Regions from separate parts of the Paenibacillus sp. FSL F4-0122 genome, predicted to be linked through region 3. Evidence: riboswitches for the same ligand, from Rfam matches in the RefSeq annotation. Region 3 holds a riboswitch; each other region holds the start of a gene.
What was found. A riboswitch is a leader RNA that binds a small molecule or an ion and turns the genes downstream of it on or off. The one in region 3 is predicted to bind cyclic di-AMP.

Region 1 (6,992 bases), 580 kb from region 3:
AGACAAGCCCCCCAACTGCAACCTCCCTTACAGGTGAGCTTCAGAATACCATAACGGCAGCCTTCAGCCCCTTCCATTCCATAGTGAATAGGCTCGGGTTCATCCAATACAAATACTTCAATGCGGGATAGTCTGCGCTGGTCCATAGTAGGGTTCCTCCTTAGATTTCCAAAAGCTTTAAGTCTACATGATGAGTGACACTAGCCTTTTCTACACAAGCGAGCATTTCCATTTTATTCTCACAGACTGCGGTATGCTCTAGCCATAGTCGGAACTTCTCTTTCCGTATAACAGATAGATGTAAGGGAAAGGTGCTGCGGGATCTCAAGACATACCAACCGGCGCTTACATCTTTCCAAGGCTCCTTGAAGGCTGTAAACCACGGGAGTTTTTGATGCGATGACCAATCCTGCTGCTGTTGTTGTTCTCGAATTTTTTTATATATTTCATATACAATCTTAGAGTCTAAACAGTCTTTACAAGAAGAAGGTGTACTGAATTGGCGAAGGGCTTGGATCTGGTTCTGGCCAAATGCATAACCTACAATGTACCTGTGATTATTTTCTTCGAACCACAAGGCCCCGAAACAAACGTAATTTAGACTTATCGGCTCAAGCAGCCCTTGATGTATCCCTAAATAATAGTGCTTCAAAACATTCACCCCATCCAGCGTGCTATCACCTAATAGGCTCAGGTAACGCAAAAACCGCAGCAAGAGGAGGACCTCTGCTGCGGTTTTGGATTACAGGCAGATATACCTGGGCCAAAGCGTGGCGGATCAAGGGTCTCTCTCTTTACGCTTACGAGGTTAGCTGTCGGATTCGGACGGTGAGAGTCGCCCTACCTATTGAGACTTACGCAGTCTCCTTTGGATTCACCCCAAGTAGGCCAGGTGGCCTGATGGTTCCCCCGTTCCCTGCGAATGCAGGAACTCAGCGTTGATTGTTTTTCATGAATTAGATTCAACCCGAATCATACTCTTTTCAAGATTTTCTGTAAAAAACGGAAAATGTTCTTTTAGAGCGATTTTAACCATATCCTGCCGACTACGACTGAAAAACGAGGTAAATAGGTATTTATGGCGTGTTATCGCGCCTCTTTCTCGCTCAACCTCTGCTTCTTGCGTTTCAACCTATAAAGGGAATTTGCAGTATTTTCACCCTAAAAAGGTGAATAAAATCACATGGGTTATAGATAGCGATTAAACGCTCGAAACTCGAGTAAACAAGAGATATAGAGAGATTAGATATCAAGTAAGCGCTATCTAATGGGAAAATAGTTTTTAATTTGCATTATTTTGGCATCATTCAGGTTTTACAAGTCTTCGTGCATAAGAGTATGATTACTCCTGTTTCAACGACAATCGAATATTTGATCCGCTTAATTTCCGATAAGGAAAGCGGGGGAACCAACAATCGGCAGCCGATGTGAGAGTCGGAAGCTGATTATGGGGTGAATCCTGTAGAGGGTGCGAGTGAGTTCGCATCTATACAGGTAGGGCGACTCTCACCGCCCGAATCCGACAGCTAACCTCGTAAGCGTATGGAGAGAGGATGAGTGCAATGTGACCGCTAGCGAGCCACAGAGGAGATCCTTTGTGGCTTTTTGCTGTGCTCTTAGAAGCAAAGCATTTATGGAGGCCTCCCCCAAGAGGTCGCTAAATTCATCATTAGCGGTATTTGTAAGGCAGCGTCTAATGACGTGACACAACCGAGCTTTAGGTTGTGCCCGAAAATGACGATAGGTCAACATCCTTTCGGAGATTTTCGTTGCCTCCTTGTTGTAAATGAGCAGGAGGAGAAAAAAGAGATGACGGATCAGAATGAATATGTGCTTGTATGTGCGCCTACAAAGGCGGGAGAACATTTCATTAAACTTCTGAAGTTCAGGGGTATTAAGATGGCGGGATTAACCAACAATCTGGCTGAGAAGGCTTTACTAGAGGAGCTCGGAATCGAGCAGGTTATTCTAGTGGATACCCGCCATCAGAGCACTTGGTTTCGCCCATCGTTCCCGGTAGGCAGGGTATATCTGTTTGAGAGCAGCTTTCCGCTTTGCTGCCGCTATATTCAGATGTGCCGTACCTGGACGACACAGCCAATTTTTGTGATTACAAGTTCTATAAATCCTAGATTGGTCTATAAAAGACTTGGTGCGAGCTATGTAATCTATTCCCATAGTGGTGATGCTGATTTTCTAATCGATAGATCACCTCATCAAGGATAATGGAAGGAGTGCGGAAGATATGATGGATCTGTATATGGTGGCTTCGTTAGCTGTAATTTACGGGTTATTTTATGGCTTTATGCGCTGGTGCGCAGGTGTAGTTGAGGATACGGGGAGGGATAAGCTGTGATTCTAGTAATCGCTGTTACCCTACTGTTGTTTATATATCTGGTTTACGCGTTGATTCATCCTGAGAAATTTTAAGGAGGGGCATTCATGGGCATTTTGCAAATAGTCGTCGTAATTGTAATTCTCATCTTGTTGGTCAAGCCGATGGGGACGTATTTATATCATGTATTTTCTAACGAACCGAATCGTACGGATCGCTGGTTTGCAGGCACAGAGAAAGGTATTTATAAGCTGATCGGCCTGAAAAAACGGGACGGAATGTCCTGGAAGAAGTATGCACTCAGCTTTGTTTTAACTAATATCGTACTGGTTGCTTTCAGTTATATTTTTCTAAGATTACAGCGGGGATTGCCGCTGAACCCGAATGGAATTGCCGATATGGAACAGACGCTTTCATTTAATACGGTGATCAGCTTTATGACCAATACGAACCTGCAGCATTATAGCGGGGAGACGGGACTATCGTATTTTTCACAAATGGCAGTCATCACGATGATGATGTTCACGTCTGCAGCGAGCGGATTTTCTGTTGCGGTTGCTTTTGTCAGAGGGATTACAGGACAGAAATCAGTCGGGAATTTTTTTGAGGACTTCGTAAAAGCACATATTCGTGTATTCATTCCATTAGCTCTGCTAGTTTCATTGGTGCTGGTAGGATTGCATGTGCCACAAACGCTCAAGCCATCGCTTGAGGTCACTACACTCGAAGGGCAGACGCAACAAATCGCTATCGGTCCAGTCGCTTCTTTGGAGTCAATTAAACACTTAGGTACGAATGGTGGCGGCTTCTTCGGAGCCAATTCAGCGCATCCTTTTGAGAACCCTAATCCACTTACGAACGTTCTGGAGATTCTCTCTATGTGGATGTTGCCAGCCTCTTTGCCATATATGTACGGGTTGTTCGCTAAGAACAAACGTCAGGGCTGGGTGATTTTCACAGCAATGATGACCTTGTTCGTTCTGCTGCTGGGGCTGAATTATTATGCGGAAACTAAAGGGAATCCCGCTATTAATGCGCTGGGGATCGAGTCTTCGCAAGGCAGCATGGAAGGTAAAGAGGTACGTTTTGGGATCCCGCAATCTTCGCTGTTCACTTCGGTAACAACGGCAGCTACGACAGGTAGTGTTAACAATATGCATGATACGCTGACACCGCTGGGTGGCATTACCCCTCTGGCCCTAATGATGCTCAATAACGTCTTCGGGGGAAAAGGTGTAGGACTAATCAATATGCTGATGTATGCCATCATGGGCGTCTTCTTATGTGGACTAATGGTTGGCAGAACACCAGAGTTTCTCGGGCGAAAGATAGAAGCCAAGGAGATGAAGCTGATTGCGATTGCTATCCTTGTGCATCCGTTCATTATCCTTGTACCAACAGCAGGTGCGTTCTTAACGGGCTTGGGCAACGGTTCCATTACGAATCCCGGATTCCATGGACTTAGCCAAGTGTTATATGAATATGTCTCTTCTGCCGCGAACAATGGTTCAGGATTTGAAGGGCTTGCGGACAATACCACCTTTTGGAATGTTACAACCGGGATCGTAATGCTGCTTGGCCGTTATGTCTCTATAATCGCAATGCTGGCAGTTGCAGGTTCACTGATCCAGAAGAAGCCGGTTCCTGAGACGATTGGCACATTCCGCACAGACAATGGTCTGTTCACCGGAATTCTGATTGGTACGGTAGTGATTATCGGTGCGCTGACGTTTCTGCCGGTCATTGTGCTCGGCCCGATTGCAGAATATTTGACCTTACGGTAGGAAGAGGGAGAACAAGATGAGTACTGTAAAAAGAAAAAAGCTGCTGACGGGACCCATACTCCTAAGCGCTGTAAAGGATAGCTTTATTAAGCTTAACCCGGTGACGTTAATCAAAAATCCGGTCATGTTCGTAGTCGAAATCGGCACGATTATTGTATTGCTTATGGTACTGGCCCCCGGATATTTTAATGCAGAGAAATCGGTAGGCTTCAATATCACGGTGTTGTTCATTCTGTTATTCACAGTGCTGTTTGCCAACTTCGCTGAAGCGCTGGCTGAAGGCCGCGGGAAGGCCCAGGCGGATTCGCTTAAGAAAACGAAACAGGATATCACAGCTAATAAGCTCGTTGGAGGGTCTGTGAAGACCGTTTCTTCCTCCGAGCTGCGGAAAGGAGATATCGTGATCGTCAGTCAGGGAGAACTTATCCCTGGCGATGGTGAAGTGATTGAAGGGCTGGCCTCCGTAGATGAATCGGCAATTACAGGTGAATCTGCACCTGTTATTAAGGAAGCCGGCGGAGATTTCGGCTCAGTCACAGGCGGCACCCGGGTAGTTAGTGATGAGATTAAAGTCAAAATTACCAGTGATCCCGGTGAGTCATTCTTGGATCGGATGATCTCCCTCGTTGAAGGGGCGAAACGTCAAAAGACACCCAATGAAATTGCACTAAATACACTCTTGATCAGTCTGACGTTGATTTTCCTGATTGTAGTAGTGACCTTGCGGCCAATTGCGACTTATCTGGGTGTTGATCTAGATATTCCTGTTATGATCGCCCTGTTGGTCTGTCTGATCCCGACCACAATCGGGGGACTGCTCTCCGCTATCGGGATAGCAGGGATGGACCGCGTCACACAGTTTAATGTCCTTGCTATGTCAGGGAAGGCCGTTGAAGCTGCCGGCGACATTAATACAATGATTCTAGATAAGACCGGTACGATTACTTTCGGAAACCGGATGGCGAGTGATTTTGTGCCAGTTGGAGATGAAACGGAAGCTGAGCTTACGGCTTGGGCAGCTATTAGTTCGCTAAAGGATGAGACTCCGGAAGGACGTTCTGTTATTGAGCTGGCTAAGAAGCTGGAACGCAGCTATGACAGCAAACTTGCTGAAGGCGGAGAGTTCGTAGAGTTTAAGGCTGAGACCCGGATGAGTGGTATAGATCTGCGGGATGGACGATCTGTTCGTAAAGGGGCAGTCGATTCCGTGAAGAAATGGGTACAGTCGAAGGGCGGAGTCATTCCCGCGAACCTCGACAGTAATTCCGATGCTATCGCTCGAATGGGGGGGACCCCGCTTGCTGTTGCGGTAGACAACCGGATTTATGGACTTATTTACTTAAAGGATACAGTTAAGCCAGGCATGAAAGAGCGGTTCGATGAGCTGCGAAAAATGGGAATCAAGACTATCATGTGTACAGGGGACAATCCGCTGACCGCAGCTACTATTGCCCGTGAAGCAGGGGTAGATGATTTTATTGCAGAGAGTACACCTGAGGATAAAATAGCGGTTATCCGCCGCGAGCAGAACGAAGGCAAGCTGGTGGCAATGACTGGTGATGGAACGAATGACGCACCTGCCCTTGCCCAAGCTGATGTGGGCTTAGCGATGAACAGTGGGACTACAGCCGCTAAGGAAGCAGCAAACATGGTTGATCTGGACTCCGATCCCTCGAAGATCATTGAGGTTGTAGCTATTGGTAAACAGCTACTGATGACACGGGGCGCGTTGACAACGTTCAGTATTGCGAATGATATCGCTAAATATTTCGCAATTATTCCGGCAATGTTCATGCTCGCCATTCCTGAAATGGAAGCTCTGAATGTCATGGGATTGAGTTCACCTAGCTCGGCAATTATATCTGCATTAATATTTAATGCGATTATTATTCCGCTGCTGATCCCATTGGCTATGAAAGGTGTCTCGTATAAAGCGATGAGTTCTACGAAGCTGCTGGGACGTAATATTTTTATCTATGGTCTAGGTGGGGTAGTCGTTCCTTTTGCGGGCATCAAACTTATTGATTTGCTCGTAAGTGTATGGATATAACAACGGATTAACTAATCATTGAAAGGGTGAGAGCATCGTGAATAACAGAAAATCGATTGCGGACGCTGAAGAACAGTTGTCATCATCGAAGGGTGCTAATTTCTTTATTATATTACGGCTATGTCTAGTGTTTGTTGTTCTCTGTGGAGTGATTTATCCTCTGACTACTACAGCGATTGCTCAAGTTCTGATGCCATCGCAAGCGAACGGCAGTCAGCTGAAGAATGACGCTGGAGTAGTAGTGGGTTCAGAACTCATCGGGCAGAGCTTTACGGACCCGGCATTATTCCATGGCCGTGTATCCAGCATTGATTATAAAGCGGAAGCTTCAGGCTCCAACAACTATGGCCCATCCAACCCCGATATGCTGCAGCGGACGAAGGATTCCATCACACAGTGGCAGCTGGATAATCCGGATGTGCCTGTAAACAAGCTGCCGGTTGATTTAGTAACCAACTCAGGTTCAGGTCTTGATCCGCATATCACTCCTGCATCGGCAATTGTGCAGATTCCCCGGATCAGTAATTTGACCGGGATTCCAGCCACGCAGCTGGAAGAGCTAGTGAATAAGCAGACCGAAGGTCGTGATCTAGGGCTGTTTGGTGAAGAACGGGTAAATGTTCTGAAGCTGAATATGGAGCTCCAGAAATTAACGAACAAATAAATATAGCTAATATCCCTGCCCGATTGTTCAAACTGGGTCAGGGATATCTTGCTTTCTGGCATAGAAGAGTGAATGGATGAACGGGTTATTAAGGAGTGGTCTTGATGGGAACATATCGGAGGAAGACGCCGGAGGAACTGCTGCTCTCTATCTATGAGC
Region 2 (6,992 bases), 1.2 Mb from region 3:
AGTAGCTAATAAGGAATCCCTCTAATTATTAGGGAGAAATTCCCTAATTTCGTTTATTTAGAGCGAATAGCGGCTGTTTTCAGGGAAGTTTTCTCTAATTAGTTCACACCCACTCTGTACATCGTACAAACAAAGAACGCATCTCGCCCATAGTCCACTGTCACAGATACCACAAATCATCTACTACAGCCGTACGAATATCACACCTAGTAACTCGCCCACCACACACCCCAATAGCACAGATCACTACGCGTGATCTATAGTCATATGGCATAGTAAAATCCATTACTTTTCCTACTCTTTACTCCATAAAAAAGAAGCTGCCCCCAAGTAGAATTCACTACTTTTGAGTCAGCTTCTTTTACTATGATTCTTGGTTCACAACTTCACTCTCAAAACGGTCAATACTTTCATTAGGACCAATGAGTACCATAACATCGCCTTCACTTAAATAATCATGGGCAGTTGGAGCGACGATTATTCCGCTTTCCCTATTTAGGGCAACAATGCTGCAGCCATATTTAGCTCTTGTATTTAAATCGGACAAGCTTCTGCCGTTCATGCAGGATGGCACGGTCAGCTCGACAATTTTATAATCCTTGGACAGTTCAATATAATCCAGCAAATTGGGCGTCACCAGCTGGTGTGCCACACGAATCCCCATATCCCGCTCCGGAAAAATAACCCGATCAACCCCCAGCCGCGACAGTGCGCGGCCATGAAGGATGGAGATTGCCTTAGCCACCACTTGCTTGACTCCAATCTCCTTTAACAAAATGGCCGCCAGAATGCTTCTCTCCATATTGTCACCAATCGCAACAATCCCACAATCAAAGTTCCGTACACCAAGCGAGCGCATAATTCCCTCATCTGTAGCATCTGCTACTACCGTATGCGTCAGCTGATCGCTCATTTCCTCCACGCGTTCTTCATGGTGGTCAATGCCGAGCACCTCGTAGCCCATTTCCATCAGCTCAAGCGCCAGGCTTGAACCGAAGCGACCTAAGCCGATTACTACAAATTGCTGTGCTTTCATTTCTAATTAACTCCTATCCAATAATTATTTTACCTTCAGGATACTTATACAGTGGTTTACCCTGTTTGGGACCGAGTGCATACGCCAAGGTTAGTGGACCTAGCCGACCTGCAAACATCGTCAGACAGAGTAGAATCTTACCGATCGCTGACAGTTCCGGAGTTAGCCCCATAGTCAGTCCTACCGTAGCAAAGGCGGAGGTCGTCTCAAACAAGATTGCCAAGAAATTACTGTCTTCAGTTGTGGAGAGTATCATCGACACAGAGGCGATTAACAACAAAGCCAGCAGTGTGATCGTTAATGCCTTGTAGATGCGCTCTTGAGCCAGCCGATAACGGAACAACACAACATCTTCCCGTCCACGCAGCATAGCAATAACAGCACCAATCATCATCGTAAAGGTTGTTGTCTTGATCCCGCCGCCCGTTGAGCCTGGAGAAGCACCAATAAACATAAGAATCACTATAAAAAATTGTGTAGCCTGCCGAAGTCCAGCAATATCAACTGTGTTCGCGCCAGCCGTACGGGGAGACACGGATTGAAAGAAGGCTGATAATATTTTACCGCCAAAATTCAGTGAACCTAGGGTACGAGTGTTAGTAAACTCGAATATAAAAATAACCAGAGCTCCGATCAGAATCAGCCCTGTGCTGGTGGACAGGACAACTTTACTATGTAGAGACAGCCTGCGGGTTACCCGAAACTCCACCAGATCTGACATTACAATAAAACCAATCCCGCCGGAGACAATCAGAAACATCACAATAATATTCACAAGCGGATCATATACATAATCAGTTAAACTGCGAAAATCCCCAAAAATATCGAACCCCGCATTATTAAACATAGACACCGCATGAAATATGCCAAAATAAATCGCTTTTCCCAGTGGCATATCAAAAGCCCAGCGAATAGACAGCAGCAAAGCGGCACAGCCTTCTATGACAAGAGAATATATAAGGACTCTCCGGATCAGTCGCACAATTCCTTCCATAGAGCCGTGATTCATGGCTTCCTGTAGGATTAGCCTGTCCCGCAAAGAAATTTTACGCTTTAACACCAGTGAAAATAGAGTGGCCATGGTCATAAAACCTAAGCCGCCGATCTGGATCAGGATCATAATTACGGTTTTCCCAAAAATCGTGAACGAAGTTCCGGTATCCAGCACAACAAGTCCTGTTACACAGGTTGCCGAAGTTGAAGTAAATAATGCATCAATAAATTCCACGGAATTCCCGCTTGTGCTTGAAATGGGCAACATAAGCAGCAAGGCCCCTATCAGAATAATCGATGCAAAACCAAGCACCAGTATCTGCGGCGGCGAGAGCTTCAGAAACTTAAATTCAGAAATCCTGCGAAACTGTGAAGCCACTATGCTCACCTTCTTATCAAAAATTCCAACAAAAAAAGCACTGGAAAACCAATGCTGACTTGGTTCCTGCAGTAAATTAGCCTACGAGGTTAGCTGACGGATTCGGACTGTGCAGGCTGCCCTATTCGTTCCTAGAACGAAATTCACCCCTGATGAAAGTGCCATTTATCTTGTACACTCCACTTTTCATCACTTCTTATGGTTCCCCCGTTTTCACCAGAAATTCGGCTACTATACAATTGCATACAAATTATATACGTTATTTAGTGAATTCACAAAGACACAATTAATGCTCATTCACATGAAAAAATGCGGTTTAAAGAGACTGCATCAAATGGAGTACCTTTTCTCATCACTTTTCCGTGTTTTCCCTGCAATTACACCGATTCTCACCATTCGTACACAAATGAACACGATAAAATTCATGGTATAAATTCACATGACTATTCTATACTATCTCTATTACCCATAAAAAGAACATATAATGTTTTTTGTAACCAGCCAGGCACTAATACTATAATGGAACATAACATTGTCAGTACATAACAAGGAGGCGTTACATGAATCCCGTCGGCCAGCCCCTACAGCAACGTGCCCTCTCCAAGAGGCTCATCATCTCGGGCATTATCGGTCTTATTCTATTTATTATGTTTCAGATTTCCCCTTCGCTGCTAAGCAGCTCTACAGGGGAAGATACCACCGTTATTAGCAAGGCAGAAGCCCGTGACCAAGCCGTATTATTCGCAGAACAAAAGCTCAATTACACCGAAGCACCAAACGATCAATGGAATGTACTTTACGAGACGGACTCTTCCTTTTATGGTTATATGTCTCGCGAGAAGCTTGTGGAGGACTACACCAAGAAAAAATTGGATCAAAAATATCCTTTTGATGTCTTTCGTGCAACGCTTACTCCGTCAGCGGATCAAGAGCCGCAAATCATCGTTGACCTCAATATGTATACCGGCGAGATTGTCGCTTTCTCAAAGGCTGCAAAAGTTGCCTCCGAAGAGGGGTCTGGCATTGCTTCCGTTGGTGCAAAAGAGGACAAGGGAGCTGACCTCACTCTAGCGCAGAAGGAGAATCTTGCTCGTCCTTGGCTTCAGGAATGGGAAGTAAATCCTGCCAAGCTACAAATTGAATCGAATACAGGAAGCCATGGGCTGGTGTATACGGATAGCACTGTTCAGGTCGGCGAATCCTTATTGCACTATTATTTTGATTTCAGTGGAGAGCAGGTCTCCAGCTTTAATGCCGGATTCACTGCACCGGCTTGGCATACCTCCTACGTACAAGGACAGACCTCTTTAGCGGAAAAGCTGACATTATTCGGTTACGGTATACCCACACTGATTTTAGGAATTCTGGCACTCGTCTACAGTATTCTTAGAAGAGAGCATACTTCCTTTAAACGTGGGGTATTCCTAAGCTCAGCCTATTTTGTAATCATGATGATCAGCACCTATAATATGCTGCCTGAATCAACAGGCGAAGGGCTAGAAGCACAGATTACCTCTGTCATTATGTTTATCATTTATGCTTTATACAGCCTGCTGATGTCCTCCTTGCTTTACTTCTCTTTAGTGGGCGGCAATGGCCTATGGCGAAAAGAGGGAGGCATGAACCCTTGGCCCCGCGCCAAAGAGCCCGGCTATGGACAATATGTGTTGGATAGTATCCGGGCTGGATACATGTGGGCTTTCGTTCTGCTAGGGGTGCAGACGGTTATGTTCATCATATTATCGTTTACCTTGCACAATTGGTCTACTACAGACGCCACCCAGTCTCCTTATAACATGAGATATGCTTGGCTTCTGCCTATCGTCGCATGGCTCGCTGGTTTATCTGAGGAAGCCATTTATCGCTTTTTCGGAATCCCTATGCTGAAAAAGGTGTTCCGGAACACTTTCGTCGCTTGCTTGATCACCACGCTGGTTTGGGCGTTTGGCCATACGTTATATCCGATCTATCCCATCAGCTCCCGTCCGATTGAGCTGACCGTAATCGGGCTGCTGTTCAGTTATATTTTCCTTCGTTACGGATTTATTGCTGTCATGTTCAGCCACGTCGTGTTTGACAGCATCCTGATGGGCGCTACGCTGATCTTTATGAAGGAGAGCGTAAATGTAGGCGCGGGTATCTTCGCGATTATTATGCCGTTCATAGTCGCTTACATCGTCTATCGATTTAATCCACCACAGAAACCTAAGCCGGTGGAGCCTTCTTCTTTGATTTAAGAAAATAAAATAGTGTACATCCTATAACCAAATTAAAAAAAGGGCATCATAGCAGCTTTAGTCGCTGCTGTGATACCCTTTTTCTTTTGTCATCATTGCTATGAGGTTGGCTCTTCGTCCTTGAGCGCATCAAGAATTTGTCTTGCCAGCTTTTCTCCAATAGAAAGTGTACGGAAATCATCCACGGAGGCTTCTTTAATTTTCTTAAGCGATCCGAAATGCTTAAGCAACGCTTTACGGCGCTTCTCACCTATACCAGGTATAGAATCCAGCTTGGAGGTAACCATGGACTTCCCGCGCTGTTCACGGTGGAAGGTGATCGCGAACCTATGGACCTCATCCTGAATCCGTTGCAAAAGGTAAAATTCCTGACTGTCCCGGGCTAGCGCGACAGGTTCTGGCGGATCTCCAACCAAAAGCTGAGCCGTCTTATGCTTATCATCCTTAACAAGGCCGCAGACCGGAATGAATAATCCCAGCTCATTCTCCAGAATATCAATAGCAGAGGAGATTTGCCCTTTCCCGCCATCGACCACGATAAGATCCGGTATCGGAAGATTCTCCTTCAATACCCGTTCATATCGCCGCCGAATGACCTCGCGCATCGTTCCATAATCATCCGCACCCACTACCGTACGAACCTTATATTTACGATACTCTTTTCGTGCAGGCTTGCCATCAATGAAGACAACCATCGCTGAGACCGGGTTAGTCCCCTGAATGTTCGAGTTATCGAACGCCTCAATGCGGCTCAAGCGTTCAAGACCCAAGCTCTCACCTAAGCTGATCGCTGCTCCAGAGGTACGCTCTTCATCCCGTTCAATCAGCCGGAATTTCTCGTCGATAGCCACTCTTGCATTTTGACAGGCCATGCCAACCATCTGCTTCTTAAGACCGCGTTGTGGCACAAGCACCTTAATGCCCAGCCACTCCTGCAGAATGGAGGCGCCGCCGGCGGCATCCACGATCCCAGCTGCAGCAGCTTCCTCCTCCGCCGTCGCACGTGCCTCAGCCTCTTCAGCCGATTCAGGAGTATCTTCACCCTGTTGTAAATCCGCTTCTGCTGGAGCAGCTATCGTGATCTCAGGTTTAGCCTCTTTATTAGCCAGAGACTCCTCATCGAGCACATCCGGCAGCAGAATCTCCTGCGGCAAAGCGGGATTATCACTGTAATACTGCGTCACATAAGACATAAAGTCACTGTAGGCTTCACCATAGAACGGGAACACGGAGGAATGGCGCTGAATCATCTTCCCTTGTCTCATGTACAGAATCTGTACACACATCCATCCCTTGTCTACAGCATAACCAAATACGTCCCGGTCCTTAGTATCTGTAGTGTTGATCTTCTGCTTCTCCATCAATGCATCGATATGGATAATCTGATCCCGCAGTTCCTTCGCCCGCTCAAAATATAACTCCTCAGCAGCTTCTTGCATTTTTTGCTGTAAATCCTTTTTAACCGCCTCATGACCTCCGCCTAGAAAAGCAGCGATATCCTGCGTAATCTGCTCATACTCGGATTTCTGAACCTCCTTCTCACACGGTGCCAGACACTGGCCCATGTGATAGTAAAGACAGACCTCCTTTGGCATCACACCGCATTTACGAAGCGGGTACATACGATCTAGGAGCTTTTTTGTCTGCTGAGCAGCATAAGCATTAGGATAAGGGCCAAAATATTTTGCTTTATCTTTAATCACCCGGCGTGTAACCTCAAGGCGCGGGTGAGTTTCATTCGTTATTTTTATATAAGGAAACGTCTTGTCGTCTTTCAAAAGCACATTATAACGCGGCATATGTTTCTTAATCAGATTACACTCTAGAATGAGCGCTTCCATGTTACTGGACGTAACGATGTATTCGAAATCAGCAATATTAGCGACAAGCCGCTGCGTTTTACCATTATGACTGCCTGTAAAATAAGACCGCACCCGATTCTTGAGTACCTTCGCTTTGCCCACATAAATAATAGTGCCTTCCTGATTCTTCATCAGATAGCAGCCAGGCAGATCGGGTAGTAGTGCCAGTTTATTGCGGATATTGTCCAAAATGATCCCCTCCAGCTAAATTGGACCCATGATTAGTTGGCATTCAGCACACAAAACGCCTCCGGAATGAACCGAAGGCGCTGAGTGGCAGGGCCGAGGCCCGAACAGTAGCATCTATCAATTATTGATGTTTTGCTACGATATTTTTCAGGGATTCTTTGGAGTTCAGTCCCACAACTTTATCTACCGGTTGACCATCTTTGAAGAAGATCAGAGTTGGGATACTCATAACACCAAAACGGGAAGCCGTTTCCGGATTCTCATCCACATTCAATTTTGCAATTTTCACGTCGTCT
Region 3 (6,992 bases):
GTTTAGCTGATATGGCTCGTCGTAGTGTGGCTCTCAATGGCCTTCAGGATCAGGTTGTAATTCATGAAGGTGATTTACGCGAGTTATATACTACCGCAGGACATGGTGTGTATGATGCAATAACGGTGAACCCTCCTTATATGCCGCTTAATGGCAGTGATCTGAAGCTGAACAACCATCAGGCTATGGCTCGTCATGAGATAGGCTGTACTCTGGAGGAGGTTATTCAGGCTTGTGTGCGATTGGTTCGGACGGGCGGAAAGGTAAGTATGGTTCATAAACCACAACGGTTGGTTGATATTATCAGTCTTATGAGACAATATAGACTCGAGCCAAAGATTATTCGGTTTGTACATCCACGTGCCCATCTAGAGGCTAATATGGTATTAATCGAAGCTGCACGTGATGGAAAGCCTGAGGTTCGTTTACAACCACCGCTCATCGTATATAATGAGGACAATCAATACTGTCCAGAGATTATGGACATCTACTATGGTGCTAAAGAGGGTAAATCATGACGATATCATGCCAAAGCAGTTTTCAAAACAAGACCAATACCAGTACTCAGGAGACAACAGGGTCGCTTTTTCTGGTGGCTACACCTATCGGTAATCTGGAGGATATGACCTATCGTGCAGTCCGCACTTTACAGGAATGTGATATTATTGCCGCGGAAGATACGAGACAGACCCGGAAATTACTCAGCCACTTTGAGATTTCACCTTCGATGTTGTTTAGTTATCATGAGCATAATAAGGCCGCCAGTGGACCTGAGCTTGTACGCTATATAATAGAAGGAAAAAATTTGGCACTCGTCAGCGATGCCGGTTTACCAGCGATTTCTGACCCTGGAGCGGATCTTGTAGCCCTTGCTATAAGTCATGGAATTCCGGTGATTCCTATCCCTGGAGCTAACGCAGCGTTGTCAGCTTTGATCGCTTCTGGTCTATCTACAAATACGTTCACTTTTATCGGCTTTCTTCCCCGAGAGCGTAAGGACATCCGAGCAGTATTAAGTCCACTTCGTTCGGCTCAAGGAACTTTGTTGTTCTACGAATCTCCCCATCGCGTAGTTAAGACACTTGCTCATCTTCAAGAAGCATTCGGCAATCGCCAGATTGTGTTGGCACGTGAATTAACGAAAAGATATGAGGAGTTTCTACGCGGTTCGATTGAGGAATGTACACTTTGGCTTGCTGAACATCCTCCGCTAGGCGAATATGTTATTGTCGTAGAAGGGGAGAGCAAGGAAGATGCTGAAATCGCAGAATCGGCGTGGTGGCGTCAGTTAAGCATTGAAGAACATGTAGCTCATTACGAAGCACAGGATGTGCCACGTAAAGAGGCTATGAAAAAAGCGGCATCAGACCGGGGTGTAGCCAAACGGGATATTTATAATGCGTTGCTTGATAGAGCAGAAGAGTAAGTGTTGTAGACGAACTCTTAGAATAACTAAGGGTTCTTGGAAACGGCCCGAGCTTGAATGATTTATCTGTGGGTTAAATGTACTTTGTACAGTTATTTTTGAATTTTTTTATGTATTTGTTCGTTTAGTTGTACTTCATACAGTTATAAAGGTGGAAATGATTGATTTCACGGAGATATAGGGAATATAAGTGTACAAAATACAATTAATTCGTTTAATGGTAAAAATCATTTAAAATAACTGTAAGAAATACAACTAAGTATTACTGGTTCCGTCTTGAAGTACATTGCCCTTAGGGAGGGCAAACCCAGACATAAAAAATACCTCCCGCGGTCACGGGAGGTCAAGGAGATATGAAAAGGTTAGAATTAACAATTTGATTAGTTCTATTATATACTATTTAATTTAGTTTGTCACAGGGGTAGGGATGGAAGAAATGCATTCATGACAAACTATTTTTCCTTTAAAGTAAGTTACGTTCTCAGCGTTGCCACAGAAAATGCAGGCAGGCTCATACTTTTTAAGCATAATCCGTTCGCCATCAACGTAAATTTCCAGTGCGTCCTTTTCGCCAATGCCAAGTGTACGGCGTAATTCAATAGGAATAACAACCCGTCCAAGTTCGTCTACTTTTCTTACAATTCCTGTTGATTTCATCATAACAATCGTTACTCCTCTCAATGTTCCAAAAACGTCATTATTCGACATTGTTCACTGTTTTATGATACTTATAATACCAACGATTCCCAAATCAGTCAACCTTTTTTCATAGGCTGAATAAGAAAATTTCCATAAGAACTTTGAATGTCCCTATAAAAATTAAGAATTACCCTGAAAGCATTTTGTCGATTTACCAAGACCAAAAATGATACTTTTCGACAAAGTACGACATAATTACTTATTATATACTGATATTAGTTAAAATCATATTAAATTATTAGAAGGAGTTGATCTCATGAAGCAGCCGCTCACGGAAGAAAAGGTTTTCAAGGATCCCGTTCATAATTATATTCATGTACAGGATACGATTATTTGGCGACTAATTAATACAAAAGAATTTCAGCGTTTACGCCGGATTCGCCAGTTAGGTACCTCATATCTCACTTTTCATGGTGCAGAGCATAGTCGATTTTCTCATTCTTTAGGAGTATATGAAATTACACGAAGAATCATTTCGCAATTTGAGCGCAGCGGGTATAAGGATTGGATTCCGGAAGAAAGTTTGCTTACTTTGTGTGCGGCTTTGCTGCATGATTTAGGGCATGGCCCATTTTCCCATTCTATAGAAGAAGCTTTTGAAATGAACCATGAGGATTGGACCTGCCGGATTATTTTGGAGGACACGGAGATTACCGAAATATTGCGTGATGTGGAGGAAGATTTTCCTCGTAAAGTAGCTTCAGTTATCTCTAAGACTTATGAGCATGAAATTGTTGTCAATTTGGTTTCCAGTCCGCTGGATGCTGATCGTATGGATTATTTGCTGCGTGATGCGTACTATACAGGTGTAAACTATGGAACCATCGACATTGATCGGATTTTGAGAATGCTTCGTCCTTATAATGGGCGGATTGTAGTAAAAGAATCAGGTATGCATGCCATTGAAGATTATTTAATGTCACGTTATCAAATGTACTGGCAGGTATATTTTCATCCGGTGACGCGCAGCTCTGAAATTATTTTGCGTCAAATCTTCCGTAGAGCTAAAGAATTGTTCCAAGAGGGGTACAAATTTCGCTTTATGATCGCTCCGCTGGAAGATCTCTTTCGAGGAGAAGTAACAGTGAAGCAATATTTAATGCTTGATGAGGCACTGGTACAGACTGCTTTTATGCAATGGACACTTGAAGAAGATGAGTTATTAAGCGACTTGTGTACCCGTTTTATTCATCGTAAACTGTATAAATATGTAGAGATCGAGAATTTGGATACAGATATGATTACGGAAATCCGCAGCAGTTTTGCGGGAGTGGGACTTAACCCAGAATATGACCTAGAGATTGATTATCCGACAGATTTGCCTTATGATGTGTTCCGTCCAGGAGCAGCCTTCGACAATAATCAAATTTTACTGCTTGATCGGAATGAGCAATTGCGGGAAATTTCAGAGGTATCGGATATTGTGCGCTCAATAAGCGGAATTCATCGTGGCAGATATCATCTATATTTCCCACAGGATAAGCTGAAAAAAGCCCTTACACGCTTGCCCTCTTCTGTAGCAGAGATTTTTGCAAAATAATACAAATATTTATGGAACTATTGATAAAAACAACAAGGAGTGAGCTTTAAAATGTATCTGTTCGACACACATACACATCTAGATGCGCCTCAATTCGACGAGGATCGCGAGGAAGTTATTGCTCGTGCAGTAGAGGCCGGAGTTAGCAAGATGATCAATATTGGATTTAATCGGGAAACGATCCCTTCAACGATGAAGCTGGCTGAATCTTATGATTATATTTATGCAGCGGTGGGCTGGCATCCACAGGATGCGATTGATATGAAAGAGGGGGACCTCGATTGGATCGCCTCTCTTTGCAGCCATGAAAAAGTGGTGGCCATCGGAGAGATTGGATTGGATTATTATTGGGATACCTCTCCCAAGGATGTGCAGCAGGAGGTCTTCCGCAAACAAATCGGACTAGCCCGTGAACTAAAAATGCCAATCTGTATACATGACCGTGATGCTCATGAAGATGTTGTACGGATTTTACGGGAGGAAAAAGCAAATGAAATTGGTGGCGTGATGCATTCGTTCTCAGGCAGCTGGGAAACAGCAAAAATGTGTCTAGACCTTGGATTTCATTTGTCATTTGGAGGACCGATAACGTTCAAAAATGCCAGAGTGCCTAAAGAGGTGCTTGCACAGACGCCATTGGACCGATTATTGATCGAAACAGACGCTCCATATTTGACTCCACACCCCTTCCGTGGCAAGCGAAATGAGAGTGCTCATGTGAAGTTAGTAGCAGAGGCTGCGGCTGAAATTAAAGGGTTAACATGGGAAGAATTGGCTAAAATTACGTATGCGAACGCACTGGAACGATTTGGGATTGTCTGAAAACAGGAGTAAAACGGGTGAAAAATAGAGAATAGCCGATATATTAAACTTTTTTAATATAAAAACGGCTGATTATTACAATATTTTAACCATATATTTGCTTAAACGTGGTTGAATCGTCCTTTACAACATGCATCAAAACAGGATATCATCTTTTCAGTGATGTGAGCTGTTGTTATTGTGACAGCCATTGATTCATGGATCGTCTCGCTGAGTCTCCGTATGGAGAACGGGGGAACCAATATTGAACTGCCGCATGCCTGTATCTTGAATACGACTAGGAATTGCCGCAGAACAATATTTGATTTCTTCACGTGGTCTTTGGGGTGAATTTAAGGGCAACCGCCGTGAGCGGGTGACCTGAAATAGGGCGTCTCTCTTTCGTCCGAACCCGACAGCTAACCCCGTAAGCGCAAGTAAGAGAGGCAACCTCGTGCACAAACATTCCCGCGTATTCTGACATCGGAGAAGCCACGAAAGAGTCCTCAAGAGAACTCTTTTTAGGCTTCTTTATTTTTGAATAAACTGAATGTTGCCCGCATACTGTTATATAACAGGTGTGGGAGTAGCTGTGCCGAGCAGGCGATCCATGAGCAGGAGACGCTAAGTTAATACGTGCGTATCCTGTGACAATCTCAAATAGTTTCGTCAAAGAAATTCAGTCCTCATGATATACAAATTGACGACGAGGCTATGTAAGGAGGATGGAGAGAATGGGCTTATTCCAACCAGAGGTATCCCATGATTCGCAGTCATCCAGCAGGTCTTTCGCATTACGGTGGGAGCAAGTAAATACTCGCGTACTTTTACTTGCAGGTGTGATTTCAATCGCAATCGCGCTGTTAATTCTGCTGTACGTACACGGTCAAAGTAACAAACAATTTGTTTTAGTAATAGACGGGCAAACACAGACACTTGAAACGCGAGAAGCACTTCTTGGTGATGTGTTGGAGAAAGAGCAAATTTCGCTGCAGCCGCATGATGAATTATCTTTAGGTCTGAGTGATGAAATAAAAGACGGTGACCGTGTCGTTATCAATCGTGCGCAGAAATTTAGCCTTACTGCGGACGGAGCAACAAAAACGTTATATACGACCGAAGACACTATCGGTCAGGCGATTGACAAACTGGGTATCAACCTAGAAGGCTATGATAAGATTTTTCCTTCGTTAGACACCACCATCTCTGCTGACATGGAGATTAAGATCGTTCGTATCAACAAGCAAACGGTACAGCGAACAACTAACTTACCTTTCCGTGTTATTAAGACAGCAGATCCCTCCCTTACTGTGGGAACAGTTAGAGTGGCACAGGCAGGCAAACCAGGCGTCATGGTTCAGCATATTGAAAAGATCTATCAAGACGGAGAACTGGCCTCTATGCGCATGATCGGCAAGGAAGTACAAACGGTAACAAAAGATAAGATCATTGCCGTTGGTACTAAAGCACTTCCTAAGCCTACTGTAGTTGCTAAAGCTACAACAACTTCCAAATCAAGCACTACCTCCAAAACGACTAAAGTTAGCGCTAAGACTAAGAACGTCACAAGCAAGGCTGGCGTAGACTTTGAGTACAAGAAGATGATTAAGAACGTCTCCATGACAGCTTATTCGTCAGAAGAGCCAGGAATAGGTACTAAAACTGCCTCCGGAACACGCGTAACGGAAGGTCGTACAATTGCAGTAGATCCGAATGTAATTCCTATTGGCTGGTGGGTTTATATCGATGGGCTTGGATTCCGCCGTGCAGAGGATACTGGCGGTGCCATTAAAGGCAATAAAGTGGATGTCTATTATGATTCCCTGAGCCATGCTCGTAATTTCGGCCGTAAATCACGTACCGTATATGTGATTGGACCTGTGAAACCAGAGCTTAACTAGAACTGAAGCTTTTGCAAAAAATCCTTTGATAAGCTATAGTGATGATAACCGTAAGGAACGCTGGATGATCATTTCGTTGATCGCAGAGCAACCGCTCATCACTTATACATTCTTTAACCAAAAGAAGAGGAGCGAATCCTCTTCTTTTTGCTTTTTTTGGAAGGAGTCAAGAAATATGATTAAGGAATTAATCGTCGTTGAAGGCAAAAGCGATACCGTAGCCATTAAGCGTGCTGTGGAAGCAGATACGATTGAGACAGGCGGCTCTGCTGTAAACCGGACTGTAATTGCGAAGATTGCGCTAGCTATGGAACGCAGAGGGGTTATTATTCTTACGGACCCGGACCATGCCGGGGAGCGAATTCGTAAAATCGTTTCAGCGAAGGTGCCGGGCTGCAAGCATGCTTTTATTCCGGAGAAGGACGCAACTCGAAAAGGGGATATCGGTGTAGAGAATGCATCGCCAGAGGCGATTCGTCATGCGCTGCGTAATGTACATACCTCTTTTGAAGGAGCACCTGCTTTGATTGGTATTGATGACCTTATGGCCGCTGGAATGCTTGTACACCCTCGGGCTGCTGAAAGACGTATGGCGCTTGGTAATTTGCTTGGAATCGGATATTGT

Region 1: another riboswitch for cyclic di-AMP. It lies ahead of MHH49_RS07240 (hypothetical protein); the one in region 3 lies ahead of MHH49_RS09755 (3D domain-containing protein).
Region 2: another riboswitch for cyclic di-AMP. It lies ahead of MHH49_RS14940 (TrkH family potassium uptake protein); the one in region 3 lies ahead of MHH49_RS09755 (3D domain-containing protein).

The regions. Positions count from the first base shown of each region.
Region 1 covers NZ_JBBODI010000001.1:1,713,928-1,720,919, reverse strand. Annotated here, with positions in the region: gene MHH49_RS07250 (hypothetical protein) at 1-146, opposite strand, end outside; gene MHH49_RS07245 (hypothetical protein) at 161-715, opposite strand; cyclic di-AMP (ydaO/yuaA leader) riboswitch at 784-948, opposite strand; cyclic di-AMP (ydaO/yuaA leader) riboswitch at 1,368-1,557, shown strand; gene MHH49_RS07240 (hypothetical protein) at 1,810-2,226, shown strand; gene kdpF (K(+)-transporting ATPase subunit F) at 2,353-2,430, shown strand; gene kdpA (potassium-transporting ATPase subunit KdpA) at 2,443-4,119, shown strand; gene kdpB (potassium-transporting ATPase subunit KdpB) at 4,136-6,169, shown strand; gene kdpC (potassium-transporting ATPase subunit KdpC) at 6,246-6,833, shown strand; gene MHH49_RS07220 (histidine kinase) at 6,938-6,992, shown strand, end outside.
Region 2 covers NZ_JBBODI010000001.1:3,450,417-3,457,408, reverse strand. Annotated here, with positions in the region: gene MHH49_RS14945 (potassium channel family protein) at 365-1,036, opposite strand; gene MHH49_RS14940 (TrkH family potassium uptake protein) at 1,050-2,408, opposite strand; cyclic di-AMP (ydaO/yuaA leader) riboswitch at 2,471-2,648, opposite strand; gene MHH49_RS14935 (CPBP family intramembrane glutamic endopeptidase) at 2,969-4,645, shown strand; gene uvrC (excinuclease ABC subunit UvrC) at 4,744-6,696, opposite strand; gene trxA (thioredoxin) at 6,818-6,992, opposite strand, start outside.
Region 3 covers NZ_JBBODI010000001.1:2,289,046-2,296,037, reverse strand. Annotated here, with positions in the region: gene MHH49_RS09780 (tRNA1(Val) (adenine(37)-N6)-methyltransferase) at 1-518, shown strand, start outside; gene rsmI (16S rRNA (cytidine(1402)-2'-O)-methyltransferase) at 515-1,426, shown strand; gene MHH49_RS09770 (AbrB/MazE/SpoVT family DNA-binding domain-containing protein) at 1,832-2,086, opposite strand; gene MHH49_RS09765 (HD domain-containing protein) at 2,382-3,665, shown strand; gene MHH49_RS09760 (TatD family hydrolase) at 3,717-4,487, shown strand; cyclic di-AMP (ydaO/yuaA leader) riboswitch at 4,686-4,915, shown strand; gene MHH49_RS09755 (3D domain-containing protein) at 5,201-6,367, shown strand; gene rnmV (ribonuclease M5) at 6,543-6,992, shown strand, end outside.